2 regions of the Rhodococcus sp. 2H158 genome follow, and region 2 is predicted to be linked to the other one. Evidence: riboswitches for the same ligand, from Rfam matches in the RefSeq annotation. Region 2 holds a riboswitch; the other holds the start of a gene.
What was found. Region 2 has a riboswitch for S-adenosylmethionine ahead of ACWPOB_RS00710 (ABC transporter substrate-binding protein). Riboswitches for the same ligand answer to the same signal wherever they lie in the genome.
Positions count from the first base shown of each region.

Region 1: it holds a riboswitch for S-adenosylmethionine, as region 2 does, so the genes downstream of both, ACWPOB_RS10345 (aminotransferase class V-fold PLP-dependent enzyme) here and ACWPOB_RS00710 (ABC transporter substrate-binding protein) in region 2, are expected to answer to the same signal.

Region 1 is NZ_JBSNCE010000008.1:212,640-215,943, reverse strand. Features, by position in the region: gene ACWPOB_RS10350 (Pls/PosA family non-ribosomal peptide synthetase) at 1-931, opposite strand, end outside; SAM riboswitch class IV at 1,180-1,295, shown strand; gene ACWPOB_RS10345 (aminotransferase class V-fold PLP-dependent enzyme) at 1,362-2,681, shown strand; gene ACWPOB_RS10340 (YbaK/EbsC family protein) at 2,737-3,210, opposite strand; gene ACWPOB_RS10335 (2-oxo-4-hydroxy-4-carboxy-5-ureidoimidazoline decarboxylase) at 3,276-3,304, opposite strand, start outside.
Region 2 is NZ_JBSNCE010000001.1:149,423-152,726, forward strand. Features, by position in the region: gene ACWPOB_RS00705 (MFS transporter) at 1-1,208, shown strand, start outside; SAM riboswitch class I at 1,254-1,348, shown strand; gene ACWPOB_RS00710 (ABC transporter substrate-binding protein) at 1,553-3,184, shown strand; gene ACWPOB_RS00715 (ABC transporter permease) at 3,188-3,304, shown strand, end outside.

The sequences.
Region 1 (3,304 bases), on a different contig from region 2:
CGGTGGCCTCGGTCGGCCCGTAGGTGTTCCACACCTCGCGCCCGGGCACGGCCAGTCGCTCGGCGAGGTCCGGCGGGCAGGCCTCGCCACCGAAGATCAACAGCCGCACCGCTTCGAGCGCCTCGGCGGGCCACATCGCCGCGAGGGTGGGGACGGTGGAGACGACGCTGATGTCGCGGGAGACCAGCCACGGCCCGAGGTCCATCCCGGACCGCACGAGCGAGCGGGGCGCCGGCACGAGGCACGCGCCGTGCCGCCACGCCAGCCACATCTCCTCGCAGGAGGCGTCGAAGGCGACCGACAGTCCGGCCAGTACGCGGTCGCCGGGCCCGATCGGGTTCTCGCGCAGGAACAGCCGGGCCTCGGCGTCGACGAAGGCGGCGGCGCTGCGATGGCTGACCGCGACGCCCTTGGGGGTGCCGGTGGAGCCGGAGGTGAAGATGATCCAGGCGGCGTCGTCGAGGCGCGGGCCGCGCAGCTGTGGCGCGGGCGACGGCGGCGCGGTGCCCGGACCGATGCCGTCGGCGGTGACGACGGCGGTGACCATCGCCTCCCCGAACACGAGTTCGGCGCGTTCGTCGGGGTCGTCCGCGTCCACCGGCACGTAGGCCGCGCCGGCCGCGAGGATGCCCAGGATCGTCACGTACAGGTCCTTGGAGCCGGACGGCATGCGCACGCCGACGCGGTCACCGGCGCCGACTCCCGCGTCGGCGAGCCGGTACGAGCAGGCGATGACCTCCTCGACGAGTTCGGTGTAGCTGAGAGTGACGGTGCCGTCGTCGACGGCCGGGGCGTCCGGGTGGGTGTCGGCGGTGGCCCGCAGGATGTCGACGAGGGTGCGGGGGGCCGGGGCGTGGGAGGAGCGAAGGAACTCCTCGGGGATGCGATACGACCGATCCGGATCCGTCGTGGGCTGGGCAGGCAATCGCATGTCCTTCTCTCGGCCTGGTGGTGCGTTCGTCCGGTTATCTCACGGTCAGATGGACGGAGGGTGAACATTGGGTGTGTCGGTGCCCACTCCGACGGTGGAATCTCCCGCTCGACCCGGCGTCGCGCTCCGCGGCGCGGCGTCCGTCTCCGCACGAAACACCTTATCTCCCAGGAATTTTCGGTTGTGGGACGACGGCCGCTGCGAGTCCGGTTTGACATCCGTGCGCGCTCCTGCAATCCTCTTCGGCAGGTCACGAGAACCAGCGACAAGCCCCGGCTAGCTGGTCGGCAACCCTCCTCCGCGGTGGGGTGCTCCGGGTGACGACCAGGCCGTGTTTCCACACCGGACACGGCAAGCGCGGATTCGGACCGTGATCGCACTCGGGCGACGAGGCGACCACCGGCGAATCCCTGAACGACGAGGGAACGTCATGACTGCTGCCGTACTGACCGCCGACACCTGCATCGCCCCGTTCGCCCGGGTCACCGGATGTGACCTGCAGGTACCCCTGGTCCAGGGTGGTACCTGCACCTACGCCAACTTCGACTACGCGGCGAGCGCCCCCGCCCTCGAAGCGGTCACCGAGCGGATCGCCGAGCTCCTGCCGTACTACGCCAGCGTGCACCGCGGTGCCGGTTACGCCTCCCGGATCTCCACCTCGAGCTACGAGCAGGCTCGTGAGTCGGTGGCCCGATTCGTGTGCGCCGCAGACGATCAGGTGGTGGTGTTCACCCGCAACACCACCGACTCCCTCAACCTCCTGGCCGGAGCCGTACCCGGCGACGTCGTGGTGCTCGACGTCGAGCACCACGCAAACCTGTTGCCCTGGAAGAACGCCCGCGTCGTCGAGGCCGCGGACACCGTCGCCGAGACGGTCCGCCGGCTCGTCGCCGAACTGTGCAGCAAGCCCGCCGCGCTGCTCGCCGTCACCGGCGCCTCCAACGTGACCGGCGAGGTCCTCCCGATCGCCGAACTCGCCGACGTGGCGCACGCCTGCGGCGCCCGGATCCTCGTCGACGGAGCGCAATTGGTTCCGCACCGGCGGATCGACCTCACCGCTCTCGGCGTCGACTACCTCGCGTTCTCGGGTCACAAGCTCTACGCCCCGTTCGGTGCCGGCGCTCTGGTCGGACGCCGGGACTGGCTCGACGTCGCGGAACCGTATCTCGCAGGGGGCGGTGCGGTCCGCGAAGTACGTCTCGGTCACACCGAATGGGCGTGCGCCCCGGCGCGGCACGAGGCGGGCACGCCGAACGTGCTCGGCGTCGCGGCGCTCGCCGCGGCGTGCGACGCGCTCGCCGGTTTCGACGCCGACGCCGTCGCCGAGCACGAGGAGGCGCTGTGCCGGCGCCTCCTCGGCGGGCTGCGCGACCTCGACGGCGTGGAGATCCTGCGGCTGTGGAGCGACTCGCCGGACTCGGTCGGCATCGTCACCTTCACGGTCGCCGGATTCGAACCCGGCGAGGTGGCGTCGTACCTGTCCGCCGAGCACGGAATCGGTGTGCGTGACGGCCGGTTCTGCGCGCACCCGCTGCTCGCGCGGGTCGGCCTGCCCGGCGGTGCGGTACGCGCCTCCCTCGGTCTCGGCAGCTCGTCTGCCGACGTGGACCGCCTGCTCGACGCGCTGCGCGGGCTCGTCGACGCCGGTCCCGGCTGGACCTACGCCAAGACCGACGGACTGTGGGGACCGTCGCCCGAGACCCGTCCGGGCCTGGTGGAGCCCACCGCCGGCGCCGCGCAGTGCAGCTGACCGCTCCCCGGGCGGACCGCCGGACAGGCACTGCCCGCCGGTCGATCCGGCGGGTCTAGTCGACGTCGACGTCGACGGCCGCCGTGATGCGCATCAGCTCGCGGAACGTCGTGCGGAACAGCGTGCGCGGATGCCCGCCGGAGGCCCACAGCTCGGGAAAAGCGGCCAGGGCGGTGTCGACGTACGTGGTCAGGTTCGTCGGATGCCCGAGCGGTGCCACCCCGCCGACGGGCTGCCCCGTGACCTCGGTGACCACTTCCGGGGGCGCCGCAACGAGCGCACCACCGAGGCGCTTGCCCGTCCGTTCCGGGTTCACCCGATGCGCACCCGAGACCAGCAGCAGCACCGGTTCGTCGTCGAGCAGGAACACCAGCGACTTGACGATCGCGCCCACATCGACCCCGAGCGCGGCCGCCGCCTGCTCCGCGGTGTGCACCGACTCCGGCTGGGTCGTGATCAGCCCGTGGTGACCGCGCGCGATGAGCGTGTCGGCCACCCGAGCGGCATTCGGATGCAGTGTCCCGGACATGGTTCCAGCCTAGGATCCCACCGCCGTCCGTGGCCCCGATCGACAGGGCTGTCCGCAGTCGGCGGTCAATACAGGGGAAAGCCGTCCTCCGGTC
Region 2 (3,304 bases):
GGCTCGGCGATGTGGCCGGCCGGCGGCGGCTGTTCCTCGCGGGCATGGCCCTCTTCGCGGTCATGGGAGTGTGCGGAGCTGTCGCGTCCGACCCCTGGACGGTCGTCGCCGCACGGGCCGGTCAGGGCGTCGGGGCCGGCCTGATCAGCGCGCAGGTGCTCGGGATCCTGGCCGAGAACTACACCGGCCCGGCGCGCGCCCGGGCCCTGGCCGCCTACAGCACGGCCGGGGGCCTCGCCGGGCTGTGCGGTCCGCTCGTCGGTGGGCTGGTGCTCGGCGCTGCGCCCGGGGAGTACGGGTGGCGCGTTCTGCTGATTCTCAACGTGCCGTGCGCACTCGTCACACTCGCGCTCGCGGCACGCCGCCTGCCCCCGGATCGGGGACGACCGTCGGCCCGCAGCGGGGTCGATGCCGGGGGCCTCGTGCTGCTCGCGGCGGCCACGACGCTGGTGATGCTGCCCGTGGTCTCCGAACCGGGTCCGGTGGGTGCGGTGTTCGCCGTCGGGGGAGCGGCGGTCTCACTCGCCACCTTCCTGTCGTGGGAACGCCGTGTCGCCGCGCGCGGCGGCAAGCCCGTGCTGCTTCCCGAACTGACCGGCTCCGGCGGATACGTCCTCGGCACCTTGGTCGCACTGTTCTGGTTCGGTGCGGTGCTGTCCCTGAACACCGTCGTGAGCCTGTACCTCATCGAGGGGCGCGGCTATGCCGCTGTCCAGGCCGCCGCCGTGCTGTCCGCCGCCGCCGCGGCGATGGCCGTCGCCTCGGCCGTGGGGTGGCGGGTCGTCGCGCGATACGGCCGGGTGACGGTCGTCGTGGTGGTGGCAGCCGAGATCGCCGTCGTCGGTGGCTACGCCGCCGCTGTGCAGCACGACGCCACGATGCCGGTGTTCGTGGCGCTGGCCGCGCTGTCGGGCCTCTCGGGTGGATTCGTGGATGCACCCAACCGGGCGCTGACGCTCGAGTCGTCCCCGGCGGGCGGTCATGGTGTCGCGGCCGGGTTCCTGCAGCTGTCACAGCGGTTGTCCGCGACGGTCGCCCTCGCCGCGGTGTCCGGCCTGTATCTGTCGGCGCTGGCGACGGACGGGGACGACTTCGCCGGTGCCACGTCGGCCGGCCTCGCGGTGTGCGCCGCGATGCTCGCGGTGTCGCTGCTCTGTGCGCTCGCCGACCGGCGCCGTCGTGCCGGCACCGGGTTTCGATCACGGTGAGCGAAAGGGTTCTCCGAACTCGTTCGCAACGCGTACGGTCACCGAGAACCATCCAGAGCGACCGAGAGACCCGGCTCGACGACGTCGCAGCAACCCCCTGCCGCCGCAGGTGAGGGTGCTACCGCCGGGAACGATGGAGGAGAAGGCATGGCAGGCGAGGGGTTCGTGGGCGCGTGGGCGCGCCTGCACGTCGACCTGTGCCGTCAGTGCTCGGGCATCTGTCGCCCACGATCCTGTCGCGCCTGAGCGGCGCTACCCAGTCGAAGAACTACGACCGTCTGCCCGGCCGGTGGCATCGCGAAACGCGGTGCCATCGGCGCCTCACGAGATCATGGAGTTCCCCGGTGCCTGTTCCGTTCACCTCTGCCGCCCGACGTCGCGCCGTCGCGGCCGCCACCGCCGCAATCCTCGCCGGTGGACTCGCCGCGTGCGGCACCGACACGGCGGGCACCTCCTCCGGTGGCGGCACCCCGCAGCCCGGCGGAACCCTGCGCTACGGCTTGTCCCAGGCCCCCACGTGCGCCGATCCCGCCCAGGCCGGCAGCAACCAGACCATCTACGTCGCCCGTCAGATCGTCGACTCGCTCACCGATCAGGACCCCGGGACCGGTGAACTGAAGCCGTGGCTCGCCGAAAGCTGGGAGGTGAACGGGGCAGCCTCGGCGTTCACGTTCCGGCTGAAGGACGGCGTGACATTCAGTGACGGCACCCCGTTCACTGCGGACTCGGTGAAGAAGAACTTCGACGCGATCGTCCAGACCCTCACCGGCGCCAAGGCAGCGCTGGCGGCGAGCTACCTGTCGGGGTACACCGGCACCACGGTGCTCGATCCGCTCACCGCCCAGGTGTCCTTCGCCGGACCGAACGCGCAGTTCCTGCAGGCGTCGTCGACGCTGCAACTCGGCTTCCTGTCCGACAGGGACGTCGCGAAGTCCGCGGAGGAACGCTGCGCCGGCGACCTGTCCGGCACCGGTCCCTTCGTCTACGAGGACTACCAGCAGGACAAGTCCGCCACGCTGGTCAAGCGCACCGGATACTCATGGGGATCCGACGTGTTCGCGCACGACGGCGAGGCCTACCTCGATCGCATCGAGTTCACGATCGTCCCGGAGTCCGGTGTACGCACCGGAAGCCTCGCATCCGGCCAGCTCGACGCGATCAGCGATGCGCTGCCGCAGGACGCTTCCCAGATCGAAGGCAGCGGCGGACGGATCCTCACCACGCCGAACCCGGGTGTCCCGTTCGGTTTCCAGCCGAACGTCACCCGTGGCGTCCTGACCGATCCGGCGGTGCGCGCCGCGATCGTGCCGGCCCTCGACCGCCAGGAACTCGTCGACACCGTCCTCGGCCCCGATTTCCGGCCCGCGACCAGCACCCTCGCCTCCCGCACCCCCGGCTACGTCGCGCTCGACGACGTCACCTACGACCCGGCGAAGGCGAAGTCGATCCTCGACACCGCCGGCTGGGTTCCCGGCCCGGACGGCATCCGCGTCAAGGACGGCAACCGCCTGTCCTTCTCGGTGCTGTTCAGTTCGGTGTTCGCCGGCAACCAGGCGATCCTCGAGCTCGTGCAGCAGCAGCTGCGCGAGGTCGGTATCGACCTGCAGCTCGACCTGGTCTCCACCCCGGAAGCCACTGCCCGGCAGGGTGCGAAGGACTTCGACGCCACCTACTACAACAGCACGCGCGCCGACGGCGACATCCTGCGCACCACGTTCGGACTCGACGGGCGCAACCTCAACAACCGCGGCCCGATCCCGGCACTGGACGAGGTCCTGTCTGCGCAGCTGCGCACCACCGACCCGGCCGAACGCGGCGAGCTGGTCGAGCAGGCACAGCAGCTCGTCCTCGACAACGGCCTGTGGCTACCGACCGTGGAGCTGTCCCAGGCCATCGGTGCGGCGGGGACGGTGCAGGACCTGACGTTCGAGGCCTCCGCCCGGTTGCAGTTCTTCGACACCTGGCTGAGCGAGTAGACCATGGCCCGGTATCTCGGTTCCCGGCTCGTGCAGGCGTTGCTGGTGCTGTGGGCGGCGTTCACCGTCTCGTTCGGCGTGCTGTACCTGCTGCCGTCCGACCCGGTGAGCATCGCGGTC